DNA from 4 places in the Lysinibacillus telephonicus genome. Region 3 is predicted to be linked to each of the others. Evidence: riboswitches for the same ligand, from Rfam matches in the RefSeq annotation. Region 3 holds a riboswitch; each other region holds the start of a gene.
The links. Region 3 has a riboswitch for thiamine pyrophosphate ahead of MKY04_RS02700 (ABC transporter substrate-binding protein). Riboswitches for the same ligand answer to the same signal wherever they lie in the genome.
Positions count from the first base shown of each region.

Region 1: it holds a riboswitch for thiamine pyrophosphate, as region 3 does, so the genes downstream of both, tenA (thiaminase II) here and MKY04_RS02700 (ABC transporter substrate-binding protein) in region 3, are expected to answer to the same signal.
Region 2: it holds a riboswitch for thiamine pyrophosphate, as region 3 does, so the genes downstream of both, MKY04_RS10225 (3-oxoacyl-ACP reductase) here and MKY04_RS02700 (ABC transporter substrate-binding protein) in region 3, are expected to answer to the same signal.
Region 4: it holds a riboswitch for thiamine pyrophosphate, as region 3 does, so the genes downstream of both, thiW (energy coupling factor transporter S component ThiW) here and MKY04_RS02700 (ABC transporter substrate-binding protein) in region 3, are expected to answer to the same signal.

Region 1 is NZ_CP155468.1:2,336,660-2,338,863, forward strand. Features, by position in the region: gene thiM (hydroxyethylthiazole kinase) at 1-213, opposite strand, end outside; gene tenA (thiaminase II) at 200-883, opposite strand; TPP riboswitch at 1,005-1,104, opposite strand; TPP riboswitch at 1,174-1,274, opposite strand; gene MKY04_RS11055 (elongation factor G) at 1,362-2,204, opposite strand, start outside.
Region 2 is NZ_CP155468.1:2,149,018-2,151,221, reverse strand. Features, by position in the region: gene MKY04_RS10230 (amino acid permease) at 1-438, opposite strand, end outside; T-box leader at 520-769, opposite strand; TPP riboswitch at 985-1,096, shown strand; gene MKY04_RS10225 (3-oxoacyl-ACP reductase) at 1,196-1,957, shown strand; gene MKY04_RS10220 (proline dehydrogenase family protein) at 2,178-2,204, opposite strand, start outside.
Region 3 is NZ_CP155468.1:557,968-560,171, reverse strand. Features, by position in the region: gene MKY04_RS02715 (thioredoxin domain-containing protein) at 1-368, shown strand, start outside; gene MKY04_RS02710 (hypothetical protein) at 523-687, opposite strand; gene MKY04_RS02705 (hypothetical protein) at 689-832, shown strand; TPP riboswitch at 953-1,063, shown strand; gene MKY04_RS02700 (ABC transporter substrate-binding protein) at 1,170-2,177, shown strand; gene MKY04_RS02695 (thiamine-binding protein) at 2,190-2,204, shown strand, end outside.
Region 4 is NZ_CP155468.1:3,458,196-3,460,399, reverse strand. Features, by position in the region: gene MKY04_RS16770 (cysteine hydrolase family protein) at 1-371, opposite strand, end outside; gene MKY04_RS16765 (hypothetical protein) at 639-977, shown strand; TPP riboswitch at 1,063-1,151, shown strand; gene thiW (energy coupling factor transporter S component ThiW) at 1,255-1,734, shown strand; gene MKY04_RS16755 (S-layer homology domain-containing protein) at 2,097-2,204, shown strand, end outside.

The DNA.
Region 1 (2,204 bases), 1.8 Mb from region 3:
TTTCATCGTTTCTAGTGTTCGTTGATTTAATGTACCAATGTTAAGTAATAAAGCGTTGGCAATGGACACCATTTCTTGTACTTCATCCATTTCATCTGCCATTACAGGAGAAGCACCAATTGCCAACATTCCATTCGCTGTAAAATTAGCAACAACATAATTTGTAATACAATGAACTAACGGATTTTTTTGACGTATTTTAAACATACTCATAATATTCCACCTCTTTCTTCCAATTTTCTAACGTCCAGGACATCTCCCAAAATTTCCATTCATAATAGCAGCTCTTTTTAAAATGAGATTTAAGAAGGTAGATCTTTAAGGGGTGTTCTATTGCAAAGCGATTCATCATCGCTTTTTGAAAGTCGATTTTTTCTTTAAGTTCAGGACTGCTGTATATGTCTATCCATTCTTGATACAATTTCACTCCAGGTTTTGAATCTTTGTATTTCTCCCCAATCTCCTGATAAATCCATGGACATGGTAAAATTGCTGCGAAAGCTTCTTCCACACCACCATTGTGTACTGCATTATACATATGGCTAACATAATTGTAGGTAGATGGTGCGGGTTCAAAATTATTTATTTCATCTTCAGTTACACCTAACTCTTTAAAAACAGTACGGTGTAAAACTAACTCAGATTCATTAATATAACTACAAGAATCCAAAAAGAATACAATATCATCATTTGTTTCTGCCTTAGATGCAGCAATGGCTAAAATTTTAGTGTAGTGCTTTAAATAGTAAGCATCTTGCATCATGTAATACTTAAATTTTTCAATAGGCAGTGAACCATCTACTATACCTTTTACAAATGGATGATTAAAGCTCCCTTCAAAATAAAGATCCGTTTCTGTTCTTACTTCTTCACAAAATATCATGAATGTCCTCCTTTTTTGGTGGACGTAAGAGAGAAAAAAACGCTCTTTTTGTTTTATGACAAAAAGAGCGTTTTTCCTATTAGAAAGTGGTTTCACTGCTAGGTAATCAGCGAATTCTTCCCAAAATGGTTTAATTGCTCCCTACGTCAGTATTAACTGTCAGGTTCAAAGGGTCAGGTTTTAACCTTCTCAGGCGCAAAAGCACCCCCCCTGCAATTAGAGATATTTAGCAAATAAAAAACTCTCCAAAATGGAGAGCATTTTTACAGCACAAATAAGCGAAATTTTCACTTGTAATGTACTTTGCTCCCTACGCCAGTATTAACTGAACAGGTTCAAAGGGTCAGGTTTTAACCTTCTCAGGCGCAAAAGCACCCCCCCTGCAAATATTCTAATTAATAATATTCTAGCAGTTTTTTTTGAATATTCAAGAGGATTAAGTTTCAGATAAATTAATCAACTATTTATACCATTAATACTACTTTTTTAAACAATGCATTGCTTCTTCTGCTTCATCCCATGGGACAACATAGCCTTTTCCTTTCACGCAAAAAATACTTGATGATGTATATTCAGGGTCAGCATTTTTATCATAATTAATTTGTTCAATTACTTCTTCAGAATTATGGCAAATATCGTAGCCAGAAAATTGAATCGATAAAGCACCTTTTCCATTTGTGTATGCCGAAAAAATAGTATTGTAATTCATAAAGGTAGAGACAGGTGCTTTCCCAATAATCGTTACCTGATTTTCTGACATAATTGGAGGTTCAAAAGTGCCAAAAGCTTGTTGAATATCTGTCATTATTCTTCCAATAAAATCTAAGGGAGCTTTCATCTTAAAACGATAATAGGGTTCGAGCAATATATTTTCAGCTTGTTCTAGACCTTGCCGTAATGCTCGGAAGGTTGCTTCACGGAAATCTCCCCCTTCAGTATGCTTGTTATGTGCACGGCCAGTTAACAATGTAAATTTGATATCCGTAATTGGATATCCCGTCAATAAGCCATGGTGATCCCGTTCAAATAAATGCTTCTCAACTAGTCTTTGATGCCCAATTGACAAGTCATCTGCGTGACAAGCATTGTCAAACAGAATACCTGAACCTCTCGGAGCAGGTTCCATTTTCAAATGAACTTCAGCATAATGTTTTAGTGGCTCGAAATGTCCGTAACCCGTAACGGTATTTTGAATTGTTTCTAAATATAAAATTTTCGGTTCTTCAAATTGCACATCAATACTAAATCGTGTTTTTGCTATATCTTCTAAAACTTCAAGCTGAATGATTCCCATAACATGCACATGTATTTCTTGAAATTT
Region 2 (2,204 bases), 1.6 Mb from region 3:
GAATGCTTTTACATTAGCTAGGTTTACTATAGTAATTACAATGAGAACAGCAAGCGCCGTCAACCATTGCGGAATTTCTGGAAACCAGTAATTTACATAGACACCAACTACAGTTATTTCCGCCATTCCAACAACTATCCACATAAACCAATAAGTCCAACCAGTTAAATATCCAGCAAAAGGACCTAAATAGCGATTTGCGTATGTACTAAATGAACCTGACACGGGTTCTTCTACTGCCATTTCTCCAAGCGCCCTCATAATGGTGAAAATAACTAATCCCCCTATTAAATATGATAGCAAAATAGATGGACCAGCCATTTGAATGGTAGCACTAGAACCGTAGAACAATCCAACTCCAATGGAACCTCCAAGAGCAATTAACTGAATATGTCTGTTGTCTAAACCTCGTTGAAGTTTCTTATGATCTTTACTCAATCAATTTTCCTCCTTAAATTTTTTCTAATATTGCAAGTTCTATAAGAATCAAAGATAAAAAAAACGCCCTTTTGGATTAACCAAAAGGACGATTCATCTCGTGTTACCACCTTTGTTCGTATGCAACTCACATTGCTTACCTTAGTAAGTACGGTCATTTGACGATACTCTAGCACATGATTACGGGTGCCAAGCCGGTGTAGCCTACTAGGAAATTCTTTTCGGTACACAGCTCCAAGATGAATTCACAATTGTCAACACGCACCTCTCATCAACCGGTAACTTTCTGTTTGTTCACATGATTGCTACTATTTCTTATCATAGCCTTTGTTCTTATACTCCGAAATGTTTTAAACAAATCTTCGTTATGCAGATATTAATTTATATTAATTCTAACTATTTATTTAATTTTGTCAATGCTGAATATTCTCCTACAAAAATAATTCATTTGTTTAGTCGGATATGTTCAAAAACGTTTTATTTATTTCTATTGACTATTACTTTATGAAGGTTTAGGATAAGCATTAATATATTTAATAGAATAATTCTTTCTACTAGGGGAGCCTGTATTTCAGGCTGAGAAAAAAGTGAGTGAACTTTTTGACCCTCAGGACCTGATCTGGATCATGCCAGCGTAGGGAAGTAGTCCTTTTTAAACTATGACTAGGTCCTTTTTTGGCGCCTAGTTTTTTTGTTTTTATGCCTACTTGGATGAAAACTATTAAATAGATACATAGATAATTAGGAGGAGAATTGAATGAAATTAAGTAAACAAACAGTTTTAATTACTGGTGCAAGTAGAGGATTAGGGTCAGCTATAGCAACTGCTTTTGCAAAGGAAGGAGCAAATGTTGTCATTAATTATTTTAACAGTAAGGAAAAAGCACAAAACCTTGCCAAAACATTAGGAAATCATGCTATTGCCATTCAAGCAGATGTTAGAGATAAGGAACAAATTAATGCATTGGTTGCTGAAGCCAAAAATCACTTTAATACGCCGATTACAACTATTGTTAACAATGCATTAATCGATTTCCGTTTTAATCCAGTTGCTCAAAAAAATGCTTTCGAGCTTGAATGGGACAATTTTAACACTCAATTTGAAGGAAGCATTAAAGGTGCATTAAATACAATTCAAGCTTGTTTAGGAGATATGAAGGATCTTGGGTTTGGTCGTATTGTCAACATTGGCACTAATTTATTTCAAAATCCAGTAGTTGCCTACCATGAGTATACTACTGGTAAGGCTGCGTTACTTGGATTTACCCGTAATATGGCAAAAGAATTGGGGCAATATGGTATAACAGTAAATATGATTTCAGGCGGTCTATTAAAACAAACTGATGCTAGCAGTGTAACGACTGAAGAAGTGTTCAATATCATTAAGTCTACTACTCCTTTACAAAGAGTAACAACACCGGAAGAATTAGCTGATGCAGCATTATTTTTCTCATCACCTTGGGCAAGAGCTGTTACTGGCCAAAACCTTGTTGTAGATGGCGGCTTAGTAATGGATTAAGTGAGGTTACTGTAAATTTTATCGAATGACGACATTAACTCAATAAAAAACAATAAAAAGGCTTTGTTTAAAGAAGCCGTTTTTTATAGATAAGTACGTTCCCCTTTTGAATAGCTCCTTTTAAGGTAACAGATTTTATAAATTAATCTACTTTAAGGGGAGCGTATCACTTTTTTCGGAAAACGTACTTCTTTTAAAATACTTGAAAAAAATATTCTATTTAGTATCCGTTCATTCTATCGTTATT
Region 3 (2,204 bases):
ATGGCCAAGTAGAATATGTTATTAAGCATTTTGATAAACCACGTGAAATGCTATTATACGGAACACTTGCAAACTGTTTCTTTGATTATAAGGAGCCTGAACGTGTTTATGACTTGATGAAAGACCTTTTCGCAAAGCAAAGCGAATGGCATGAAATCGACAGTGATAGTATCAAAAAAATGCTGACAGAACAATACGGCTTAAAAGAAGAACCTGAAACAATCGATTTAAGCTTACAAATTGTTGCAGAAGCTGTTAAACGCAACGTTAAAATGGTGCCAACTGTCTTCATTAACAATAAAGAATTCCAATACCCAGTCGAAATTGATGCAGCACAACTAAAAAAGGAAATCGATCAATTGTTATAATTCAAAAAAGCTAGAGTAATTCAATATGTAAGTAGACTATTTATAGATAGTTAAATTTAAAGCTGAACTAATGCACAATTAGTTCAGTTTTTTTGTAGTCTAATATACACTTTGGAAATTAGTGGGATTTTGTTATTGTATTAATAAATGATTTTCAATCATAACCTAAAGGAGGAATAAAAATTGAGAGTAAAAAACGATTATCTCTAATTGGCTCAATCGTAATTTTAAGTATTAGTATTTTAGTAGCCGCCTCATTAATATCTAATGCAATTAATAATGCTGGGTGGGATCTTTCATCTAATCTAAGTTCTATCAATATGAATGATTCTGTAAGTGAAAATTACGAGTTGCTTGTAAATGAAGAATGGCTCTATTTATATGATACAACAACTGGCCGAGTATGGAAAAAGGCAGATGATCCAAATGCAGCATGGGAAGAAGTAAAACATTTTACGGAATAAACTCAACTAATTCCAATAGTAAGATAGATCCCCCTTCCCCTTTTTACCTTAAATGTTAAATAAAAAATGATTGCTCCGTGCTATAGTCATTGCTAAAATAAAATACAAAGTTCATAGCAAGAAGAAATGTAGGGGAGCTGGTATGGCCAGCTGAGATTGTATCCCGTAAGATACTAACCCTTTGAACCTGATTTGGTTAATACCAGCGTAGGGAACATTGACTTCAATTTGATTTTCTTTTCATTTTGAAATGAATGTTTTTTAACGTCTGGGATACTATCCTAGACGTTTTTTATTTCTTCGAGTATGAATAATTCATTACAATGGAGGATTCATCATGAAAAAACTTTTCTTTCTGGTGATGATTGCAGTTTTAGCGCTTGTTGGCTGTCAATCAAAGGAATCACAAACTGAAACAAACACAAACGAGCAAACAGAAGAAAAACCATTAGAAAAAGTAACCGTTGTTTTAGATTGGACACCAAATACAAATCATACGGGGCTTTATGTAGCAAAAGAAAAAGGCTATTTTGAAGAACAAGGATTAGACGTTGAAATTATTCAACCTGGTGATGCAGGTGCAGATCAGCTCGTAGCTTCTGGCCAAGCGGAATTCGGTGTCAGCTATCAAGAATCCATTACACTTGCTCGAACACAAAATGTACCTATCGTTTCAATTGCAGCGGTAATTCAACATAACACATCTGGATTTGCCTCACCTGCGGGCAAAAATATTACTTCTCCTAAAGATTTTGAAGGCAAAACTTATGGAGGTTGGGGATCTCCTATTGAGCAATCAGTTCTAGAAACATTAATGAAATCAGACAATGCAGATATTAACAAGCTTGATATCGTTAATGCAGGAAATGCCGACTTCTTTACGATGGCGAACCAAGGAATTGACTTTGCATGGATTTATTATGGTTGGACAGGTGTTGAAGCTGAACTTCGCGGCGAGGATATTAACATGATTTATTTAACCGATTACAGTGAAAAGCTTGATTACTATACTCCTGTTCTTGCAACGAATGAAGAAATGATTGAAGAAAACCCTGATACCGTAAAAGCTTTTGTGGCAGCAGCCTCTAAAGGCTACCAAGATGCAATTGAAAACCCAGAAGATGCAGCTAGTATTCTATCAGCAGCAGCACCTGAACTGGATCAACAGCTTGTATTAGAAAGCCAAAAATGGTTGGCAGATAAGTACCAAGATGATGCTCCACGATGGGGAGTGCAAAAGCTTGAGATTTGGGCAAATTATGCAGAATGGATGAAGGAAAATGGTGTATTAGAAGGCGAATTTGATCCGGAAAAAGCATTTACAAATGAATTTTTACCGGAATAAGGAGAGAAAAAAATGGCGAATTCATTA
Region 4 (2,204 bases), 1.7 Mb from region 3:
TGTGCAAATTTAATCGTAGCATCCATGCAGTATTCTGTTTGGGCGCCGCAAAATTCAATATGGTGAACAGCTAATTGGTCTAAAAGATTTTTTAAATTCGTTTTGTAAAAAGAGTTTGCATGAGTTTTTCTTACAAAAAAATCTTGTTCTTGTACATCTAGATGGGCATTAATAGCCCAAAGTTCTCCTTCAGGCACCAAATCTTCATCGCAGTGCTGAACAAAAATGATTGGTTTATGTAATTTTCTATATAAGGCGATTCTATTATTTACTTTAGTAAGTAAAATTTCTAAATCAAATAAATGATCTCCACTGTAACATACGCCATTTTGCAAATCGATAACGATTAAAACATCTGCACAAGTCTCCATAATTTTTACCTCTTTCATTTTGAAATATGTTAATGATTCTAACATTTAAAGATTTACAAAACTACATAAAAATTGAAAATGTAATTGTAGTAAATACGCTTAAATATCGTCCGAAGAACGTGAAAAAACCGCGTAAAAACAACAAAAAACCGCGTAAAAAATATGTGAAACCGCGTAAAAATAACAAAGCACGTAAAAAAGGCAGTAAAAGCGCGTAAATATCGTCCGAAAGCGCGTAAAAACAACAAAAAACCGCGTAAAAAATATGTGAAACCGCGTAAAAATAACAAAGCACGTAAAAAAGCAGTAAAAGCGCTTAAATATCGCTTGAAAGCGCGTAAAAATAACAAAGCACGTAAAAAAGCAGTAAAAGCGCTTAAATATCGCTTGAAAGCGCGTAAAAACAACAAAAAACCGCGTAAAATATATGTGAAACCGCGTAAAAACAACAAAAAACCGCGTAAAAAGTATGTGAAACCGCGTAAAAATAACAAAGCACGTAAAAAAGCAGTAAAAGCGCGTAAATATCGCTCGAAAGCGCGTAAAAACAACAAAAACCCGCGTAAAAAGTATGTGAAACCGCGTAAAAATATAATAGTATCTTAATCCCCCTAACATTGGGAATACTCAATGTTATTACAAATAATGTTGTAAAATTCCTGGGAATTGTTAAGATAAATATAATTAAATAGCTAAACACTAGGGGCGCCAACAGGCTGAGAAGTACCCTTTGAACCTGATTTAGTTAGGACTAACGTAGGGAAGTGTACACGTTTTTTGCCATTTTCCCTATTTACGTTCTGTAAATAGTTTTTTTGTTGAAAGAATTGTGATCCTAATCAGGATAGTGGTTTAGCTTAACAAAAGAAAGAGGGAAAGATGGATGAATAAAACGAAAAGGATTACCTACACAGCAATTATTTCGGCAATAACAACAGCAGCTAGCACAACAATTTATATTCCACTTGGATTTGCTAAAGCATTCCCAATTCAACATTTAGCTAATGTTATTTCAGCTGTATTGCTAGGACCTGCATATGCTGTAATACAAGCCTTTTTAACATCAACATTGCGAAATCTATTAGGGACTGGGAGTTTATTTGCTTATCCAGGCAGCATGATTGGTGCTTTGTTAGCTGGCGTACTATATACGAAAACAAAAAATTTAGAGCTGACAGCAACAGGGGAAGTTATAGGGACGGGTATTTTAGGAGCGATGGCTACTTATCCGATTGGAGTATTATTGTTAGGGCAGGATACAACATTATTTGGCTTACTTCCAGCCTTTATTGCAAGTTCATTTGTAGGGGCTGTCCTTGGCTATGCAGTATTAAAACTATTAGTTCGAAATAAAGTACTATAACAAGTGTAGTGATAAAGCATCATGTAAAAATAGATTCAACCTTATATAATTAAACAGATTGTAAATAATTGGTTAAAAATTTCGATTTGTTATTTGAATTCCCCCCTTATCGGGACATAATAGAATGAGAAATTCGAATTACTCTTATATGTACAGTTTAGCTTGATTTCTAGCATTCTTTAAAACAATTTTTTAGAAAATAAAAATTTGGAAAGTATTGACGAAAACAAAAGGAATGCTATAATCATTCTTAATGATAATGATTATCAATATCAACTGAGAAGTCATACATAGAATAAGTGGTAATTAAATACGAATCGATAACATTATTAAATCTAGTAAATACAGGAGGAATTTCTCTAATGACTAACCAACCAAAAAAATACAAAAAATTCCTATCAACTGCGGCAACAGCTTCTTTAGTAGCGTCTGCGATTGTACCAGCTGTTTCGGCTGCATCAACATTTCCA